Regions from separate parts of the Mesorhizobium sp. WSM4815 genome, predicted to be linked through region 1. Evidence: riboswitches for the same ligand, from Rfam matches in the RefSeq annotation. Region 1 holds a riboswitch; the other holds the start of a gene.

Region 1 (4,208 bases):
GTCACAGGCGGGCCAGGCTCCTTCGTGCTGCCGGTCTATGCCGCTTCGGAATTCGTGACCGCCATACGCCGCAAGCTGGTCCTCGAGGTCAGCGGTGTTGCCGATCCTAATGCCGGTCCCGGGGCCGATCCCGGATCCGTCCCGGTCGATGCGGCAGCACCGGTCGACTGTTTGCAAGGCGAGCGCGGTCGGCGGTTTTTCTCCGATCCGTATTTTCCGGAACTTGATCGCTAGACCTCGATCAGTCCCAGATGTCTCCGGACTCGGGCCGGCTGGCCGAAGCGACGGGTCGCCGTTATCTCTTCAGCAGGAACACCGCCTGCTGGCCAAAGAAATTCCAGAACCACCAAGGCATCGACAGGCCGATTTTCTGGCCATTGGCGTCGAGCGCGGTTGCCTTTTCCACCGTTGCGCCGAGCTCTTCGCAGAGATTGACGAAGTCGCGGATGGTGCAGAAATGGATGTTGGGCGTGTCGTACCAGGAATAGGGCAGGTCCTTGGTCACCGGCATCCGCCCTTCGACGAACAGCGAAAGGCGTACCCGCCAGTGGCCGAAATTGGGGAAGGAGACGATGGCGTGCTTGCCGATCCTGAGCAACTCGTCAAGCACCAGCTTCGGGTTGCGGGTCGCCTGCAAGGTCTGCGACAGGACGACGAAATCAAAACCCTTGTCGGGATAGAATTTGAGGTCCTTGTCGGCGTCGCCCTGGATGACGGACAGGCCGCGCGCCACGCATTCGTTGACGCCGCGCTGCGACAGTTCCATCCCACGGCCGTCGACCTGCTTCGTTGCCTGCAGCAATTCGAGCAGCAGGCCATCACCGGAGCCGACGTCCAGCACCCGCGACTGCGGCGGGATGAGATCGGCGACGACTTCGAGGTCGACGCGCTGGGCGTGGTTGACACTCATGATCGTGCCTCTTGCCTGGCGCATGACCTTGATCCGAAAAGCCTGCAAACTTCAGGCGTCATGCGCTGCTGCCTGGCGCAAGATGCCGGTTCGAAAAGGCTGTAATCTTTGGGGGTCATGCGCTGAGCCCCCTGGCGCGGGCCGCCGACGCGATGAAGCCGTTGATGGCCGCGAACAGCTCCGGCTCGTCGAGCAGGAAGGCGTCGTGGCCGCGATCGGTCTCGATCTCGACGAAAGACACCGAGGCGCCGGCCGCGTTCAGCGCATGAACGACCGAGCGGCTCTCCTCGGTCGGGAACAGCCAGTCGCTGGTGAAGGAGACCAGGCAGAAACGGGTCTTGGTGCCGGCAAAGGCGTCGGCGAGCCGGCCGCCATGGTCGGCGGCAAGGTCGAAATAGTCCATCGCCCTGGTCATGTAGAGATAGGAGTTGGCGTCGAAGCGGTCGACGAAGGTCATGCCCTGATGGCGCAGATAGCTCTCTATCTGGAAATCGGCGTCGAAACCGAAGGTGAGTGCTTCACGATCCTGCAGGTTGCGGCCAAACTTCCGGTGCAGGGCCGCCTCCGACAGATAGGTGATGTGAGCGGCCATCCGCGCCACGGCCAGCCCCTTTTCTGGACGCTTGCCCTGCTCGAAATATTTGCCGCCATGCCAGTCGGGATCTGCCATCACCGCCTGCCGGCCGACCTCATGGAAGGCGATGTTCTGCGAGGAATGACGCGCGCCGGTGGCGATCGGCAGCGCCGAGAAAACGCGCTCCGGATAGCTCGACGCCCATTGCAGCACCTGCATGCCGCCCATCGAGCCGCCGAGCACCGAGAACAGTTTTTCGATGCCGAAATGGTCGACCAGCATCAACTGCGCCCGCACCATGTCGCGGATGGTGATGATCGGCAGGTCGAGCCCGTACGGCTTGCCGGTGGCGGGATTGGTCGAAGCGGGGCCGGTCGAGCCGAGGCAGCCGCCGATGACGTTCGAGCAGATGACGAAGAAGCGGCTGGTGTCGATGATCTTGCCGGGGCCGATGAGCACTTCCCACCAGCCCGGCTTGCCGGTCACCGGATTGGTGCTGGCGACATGCTGGTCGCCAGTCAGCGCATGGCAGACGAGGATGGCGTTGGAGCGGGCGTCGTTGAGCGTGCCGTAGGTCTTGTAGGCGATCTGGAACGGCGACAGCAGTGTGCCGGCATCGAGCTTGAGCGGCTTGTCGGCGCCGAAACGCAACACCGGGCTCGACGGCTCGTCGGCCTCGTTGTTGGTTCTTTTCGTGCGCAGCGCGACCATCGCATCCTCTTACATTAACCCATCGTGTTTTCCGAAAGTCGATTGCGATTTTCGGCTCGATGCGACTGTCCGGCCGGCTGCGGACAACAAAAAAACCGGCATTGCCTTCGCAAAGCCGGTTACAGGATGCAAACGGCCCTTTAGCGAGTTGTTTAACGTGGCTGCAAGCCGACCGGCCAAATCACCACGGGATTTCGCCTTTCTTTAGGACCGGCGCGCCTCGGCGTCAACGGCCAGTCACGCACCGATCATTGCCGCCTCTCGACATTCCAGGCCACGGCTTGTATTTCCGCGGCGGCTTCCAGTGTGGCGGATCTGAAATTCGCATCGCGTTGGAGCAGCGGAAGCGTTCTCGACGGATTTTTGCAATATGAACCAGGCATCGGATCAGGCACGTCCAACGCCCCGCGCGGGGATCATGGACATCGAAGCCTATGTGCCGGGCAAAAGCACGGCGCCGGCCGGCGTTGCCAAGGTCCACAAATTGTCGTCGAACGAGAACCCGCTCGGCCCCTCGCCGAAGGCGATAGAAGCCGCGCGCGACGTTGCGGCCAAGCTCGGCATATATCCCGACGGCACCGCCAGGCGCCTGCGGGAGGCGATCGCCGAGGTGCATGGCCTCAATCCGGCGAACATCGTCTGTTCCAATGGTTCCGACGAGATTCTGGGCCTGCTTGCGCAGACCTATCTCGCGCCCGGCGACGAGGCTGTGATCACCGAACACGGCTTCATGGTCTACAAGATCTACATCCAGTCGGCAGGTGCTGTCCCGGTCTCGGTCAAGGAAACCAATGAGCGTGCCGACCTCGATGCGATCCTCGCTGCGGTGACGCCGCGTACCAGGATCATTTTCCTCGCCAATCCCAACAACCCGACCGGTACCTATTTGCCGTTCCAGGAGGTGCGCCGCCTGCATGCCAGCCTGCCTCGAAACGTGCTACTGGTGCTTGATGCAGCCTATGCCGAATATGTCCGCCGCAACGACTATGAAGCCGGCGTCGAACTGGTGGCTGGCGCGGAAAACGTGGTCATGACCCGTACCTTCTCCAAGCTCGGCCTCGGCGGCGCGCGGATCGGCTGGATGTACGCGCCGATGCATGTCATCGATGCGATCAATCGGGTGCGGGGTCCCTTCAACGTCAACGCGACCGCGATCGAGGCCGGAATTGCCGCGATCCGCGACCGTGCCCATGTCGAGCGCAGCGTGGCGCATAACGAGACCTGGCTGACCTGGGTGAGCGAGGAGTTGACCAGGCTCGGACTGCGGGTGACGCCGAGCGTCGGCAATTTCGTCCTCATCCACTTTCCCGAGGACAAAAAACATTCGGCGGCAGCTGCGGACGATTACCTCTGTGCGCGCGGCTACATATTGCGGCGCGTTTCCGGCTACGGCTTCCCGAATGCGTTGCGCATGAGCATCGGCACCGAAGAGGCCAATCGCGGCGTTGTCGCCGCCCTCGCGACATTTCTGAAAAGCTAGAACACCATGACATCACCGATGTTCGCAAAGATCGCGCTGGTCGGCATCGGCCTGATCGGCTCGTCGCTGGCCCGCGTAATCCATCGCGAAGGCCTTGCCGGTCATGTCGCCATCTCGACGCGCAGCGAAACGACGCTGGCGCGGGCGAAACAACTCGGCCTCGGCTCCTTCTACACGTCGGATGCGAAAGAGGCGGTCGGCGATGCCGACCTGGTCATCGTTTCGGTGCCGGTCGGTTCTTCGGGCGAGGTCGCCGAGGAAATCGCACCGGCGCTGAAGCAGGGCGCAATCCTCACCGATGTCGGCTCGACCAAGGCGTCGGTCATCGCGCAGATGCAGCCGCATGTGCCTGCCGGCGTGCATTTCATCCCCGGCCATCCACTGGCCGGCACTGAAAAATCGGGCCCGGACGCCGGCTTTGCCGAATTGTTCGAAAACCGCTGGTGCATCTTCACGCCGCTACCCGGCACCGATCCCGAGGCGCTGGAAAGGCTCTCGGAATTCTGGCGCCGCTGCGGCTCCAACATCGACAC
Region 2 (4,208 bases), on a different contig from region 1:
TTTCCATAGTTCTGCTTGTTGTCAATCTCGCCAGCATCCTGCTCGCTTCGTTGAAGCTGAAGCGGCCTGGCAGGATCACGCCGCCAGCCGCCAAGGCGCCGCCGGTGTCGATCGTCGTGCCGTCGCGCGGCGTCGAGCCGTTTACCGAGGAGACGCTCGAGCGCGCCTTCTCGCTCGACTGGCCGCACTATGAGCTCATCTTCTGCGTCGCCCATGCCGACGACCCGGTGGTCGGGCGGATCACCGATGCGATCGCCCGCTTTCCGGCCGTGCCGGCCCGGCTGCTCGTCGGCGACGACCGCATCAGCGGCAATCCGAAACTCAACAATTGCGTGAAGGGCTGGGAGGCCGCGCGCCACCACTGGGTCGTCCTTGCCGATTCCAACGTCCTGATGCGGAGGGACTATGTCCAGCATCTGATGACGGCATGGCGGCAGGACACCGGCCTCGTCTGCTCGACGCCGATCGGCTCGCGGCCGGACGGGATCTGGGCGGAGGTCGAATGCGCTTTCCTCAATACGCTGCAGGCGCGCTGGCAATATACCGGCGAGGCGCTCGGCCTCGGTTTTGCCCAGGGCAAGAGCATGCTGTGGAACAAGCCATTGCTCGACGCCAATGGCGGCATCCGTGCGCTTGCTGCGGAGATTGCCGAGGATGCCGCTGCGACCAAGCTTGTCAACGGGCTCGGACTGCGCGTCAATCTCGTTGCCTCGCCGTTCGAGCAGCCGCTCGGCTTGCGCACATTTGGCGAAATCTGGTCGCGCCAGGCCCGCTGGGCACGCCTGCGTCGCGTCACATTCCCACTGTTCTTCGCGCCCGAGATCCTGATCGGAGCGGCGCCGCCGCTGGTGCTGGCGCTGGTTGCGGCAGCAGGCGCCGGTTTCAGCCTGCCGGCTACCGCCGTCGCCGTGCTGATAGTCGCCTATCTGCCGGAATGCGCTCTCGCCTCGGCCAAGGGCTGGCACCTGTCGCTGCGCATGATCCCGGCGATGGTTGCGCGGGACGTGATGCTTCCCGCCATCTGGGTGCGCGGCTGGCTCAGCGGTGCCGTCGACTGGCGCGGCAACACGATGACCATCCAAACCAGCGCCGTTGCGGAATTGGAAGAGTCGCCGTCGGGCGCCTGACCGCGCCGCTTTGCAGATCAGAGCGCAGCAGTTCGGCGCGTATCCCTATCTGGCGGCTAAGGCCTGCTCGATGTCTTCGAGCAAGTCGTCAGTGTCCTCTAGTCCGACGGACAGCCTGAGCGTGCCTGGCCCGATGCCAAGTTCGGCCCGCGCCTCGTCGCTCAGATTCTTGTGTGTCGTCGTCGCCGGATGGGTGATCAGGCTCTTGGCGTCACCGAGATTGTTGGAGATCAGCACGACATCGAGCGCGTTCTGGAAGGCGAAGGCCGCCTGCTTGCCCCCCTTGACGTCGAGGCAGATCAGCGTCGAGCCGCCCGACATCTGCTTCTTGACGATCGCCGCCTGCGGGTGATCGGCGCGGCCGGGATAGATGACGCGGACAATTTCCGATCGCTCGGCGAGGAAGTCAGCGATCCGGCCGGCACTTTCCGTCTGCTGGCGAACGCGCAGCGGCAGCGTCTCCAGCCCCTTCAGCAGCGTCCAGGCATTGAAGGGCGAGAGGCTGGGACCGGTGTGGCGGAAGTAGTCGTGCAAATTCTCGTCGATCCACTTCTTGTCCGACAGGATGATGCCGCCGAGGCAGCGTCCCTGGCCGTCGATGTGCTTGGTCGCCGAATAGACGACGATATGGGCGCCGAGCTGCAACGGCTTCTGCTGCAAGGGCGTGGCAAAGACGTTGTCGACGATCAGCCGCGCGCCGATCGAATCGGCAAGCGAGGCTACGGCTGCGATGTCGACGACCTCCAGCGTTGGATTGGTCGGGCTTTCAAGGAAGAACAACTTGGTGTTGGGCCTGACCGCCTTTTCCCAATTGGCGATGTCGGTGCCGTCGACCAGCGTCGCCTCGATGCCGTATTTCGGCGCCAGCGTCTCGACCACCCAGCGGCAGGAGCCGAACAGCGCGCGCGCCGCCACGATGTGGTCGCCGGCCCGGGCGCTGCACAGCAACGCCGCCGTCACCGCCGCCATGCCGGATGCGGTGGCGCGGGCATCTTCGGCACCTTCCAGCGCACACATGCGCTTCTCGAACATGTCGACCGTCGGATTGGCATAGCGCGAATAGATGAAGCCCGGTTCCTCGCCCTTGAAGCGGGCTTCCGCCGCCTGCGCCGTGTCGTAGACATAGCCTTGCGTGAGATACATCGCCTCGGAGGTTTCGCCGAAGCCGGAACGCAGCGTTCCTGCATGCACGAGGGCGGTCTGAGGCTTCCAGTTGCGCGTTTTGCTCGTCATCACCTTGTTCCAAACACAAAAAATGGTCCAAACACAAAAAAACCGGCCGCGAAAGTCGCAACCGGTCGTACGGCCTTTCGGCCCGACGGTCCTTTAGCGACTTGTTTAACGTGGCTGCAAGCCGACCGGCCAAATCACCACGGGATAACGATCCTTTAGACCTGCACCGCGCTTGCGTCAATTGCCGGCATGATTAAGAGGTTTGTACCAGCGGGTTCCACGGCAAGAACCTGCGACAAGACGAGACCACGCCCGGCCTTCGAGCGGAGCCAGACTTTGCGGCAGACAGGCATTCTTCCGGATCAGGATATTTCCGCGCTGTACCAGTCGGGCGCGCTGAAGTCGCCGCGCGCGCTCGACGCCGACCAGGTCCAGCCGGCCAGCCTGGACCTCAGGCTTGGCGACAAGGCCTGGCGGGTGCGCGCCTCCTTCCTGCCCGGCCCCAACCACAGGGTTGCTGAAAAACTCGACCGCCTGAAGCTGCACGAAATCAATCTCACCGATGGTGCGGTGCTGGAGACGGGCTGCGTCTATATCGTGCCGCTGCTCGAGAGCCTGGCGCTTCCGGCAAACATTTCCGCCTCGGCCAACCCAAAAAGCTCGACCGGGCGGCTCGACATCTTCACCCGCGTGATGACCGATCGCGGCCACGAGTTCGACAAGATCGCTGCCGGCTACAACGGCCCGCTCTATCTCGAAGTCAGCCCGCGCACCTTTCCGATCGTCGTCCGCACCGGCTCGCGGCTGTCGCAGATCCGGTTCCGCACCGGCAACGCGCTTTTGTCGGAAAGCGAGCTGCACGAATTGCACCGTGCCGAGACGCTCGTCGCCACCGAGCCGCCGAACATTTCCGGCGGCGGCATCGCACTGTCGATCGACCTCGATGGTGACAAGGACGGGCTGGTCGGCTACCGCGGCAAGCACCACACCGGCCTGGTCGATGTCGACAAGCGCGCCGCGCAGGATGTCGTCGATTTCTGGGACCCGCTCTACAAGAGCGGTGCCGGCGAACTGGTGCTCGACCCGGACGAATTTTATATCCTCGTCAGCCAGGAAGCGGTGCATGTGCCGCCGCTCTATGCCGCCGAGATGACGCCCTTCGATCCGCTGGTCGGCGAATTCCGCGTCCACTATGCCGGTTTCTTCGATCCGGGTTTCGGCCATTCGGCCTCGGGCGGCACCGGCAGCCGGGCCGTGCTCGAAGTGCGCAGCCACGAAGTGCCGTTCATCCTCGATCACGGCCAGATCGTCGGACGGCTGGTCTACGAGCACATGCTGAAGCGGCCGCAGGCGCTCTACGGCACAGATCTCGGCTCGAACTATCAGGCGCAGGGCCTGAAACTGTCCAAGCATTTTCGCGCCGCGCGCTGATCGCCCGCTATGATCAGACCATGCTTGCCTGACCTTACGGGTCGTGCTTGGCTGTCTTAGCCGTCAATACGGTTGGAACAAGGGGAACAGAAAATGCAGATTTCAAGATGGATCGCATCGGCAGCAACAGCCGTCATGCTGGCGATGTCAGCCGGGTCGCTGTCGGCGCAAGCACAGGAAAAGTTGAAGATCGCCACTGAAGGCGCCTATCCGCCGTTCAACACCATCACCGCGGATGGCAAGCTCGTCGGCTTCGACATCGACATCACCAAAGCGCTTTGCGCTCAGATGAAGGTCGAATGCGAACTTGTCACGCAGGACTGGGACGGCATGATCCCGGCGCTCCAGGCCAAAAAGTTCGACGCCATCATCGCGTCCATGAGCATTACCGAGGAGCGCAAGAAGCAGGTCTCCTTCACCAACAAATACTATACGACGCCGCTTTCGCTGGTGGCCTTGAAGGACAGCGATATTGCC

The links. Region 1 has a riboswitch for S-adenosylmethionine ahead of metX (homoserine O-acetyltransferase MetX). Riboswitches for the same ligand answer to the same signal wherever they lie in the genome.
Region 2: another riboswitch for S-adenosylmethionine. It lies ahead of AC0L2B_RS32425 (O-succinylhomoserine sulfhydrylase); the one in region 1 lies ahead of metX (homoserine O-acetyltransferase MetX).

Annotation. Positions count from the first base shown of each region.
Region 1 is NZ_JBVVQS010000099.1:59,427-63,634, reverse strand. It holds gene AC0L2B_RS23460 (DUF1194 domain-containing protein) at 1-234, shown strand, start outside; gene metW (methionine biosynthesis protein MetW) at 296-910, opposite strand; gene metX (homoserine O-acetyltransferase MetX) at 1,026-2,195, opposite strand; SAM riboswitch at 2,316-2,393, opposite strand; gene hisC (histidinol-phosphate transaminase) at 2,566-3,675, shown strand; gene AC0L2B_RS23440 (prephenate/arogenate dehydrogenase family protein) at 3,682-4,208, shown strand, end outside.
Region 2 is NZ_JBVVQS010000102.1:773,732-777,939, forward strand. It holds gene AC0L2B_RS32420 (ceramide glucosyltransferase) at 1-1,127, shown strand, start outside; gene AC0L2B_RS32425 (O-succinylhomoserine sulfhydrylase) at 1,173-2,360, opposite strand; SAM riboswitch at 2,434-2,511, opposite strand; gene AC0L2B_RS32430 (2'-deoxycytidine 5'-triphosphate deaminase) at 2,637-3,731, shown strand; gene AC0L2B_RS32435 (ABC transporter substrate-binding protein) at 3,825-4,208, shown strand, end outside.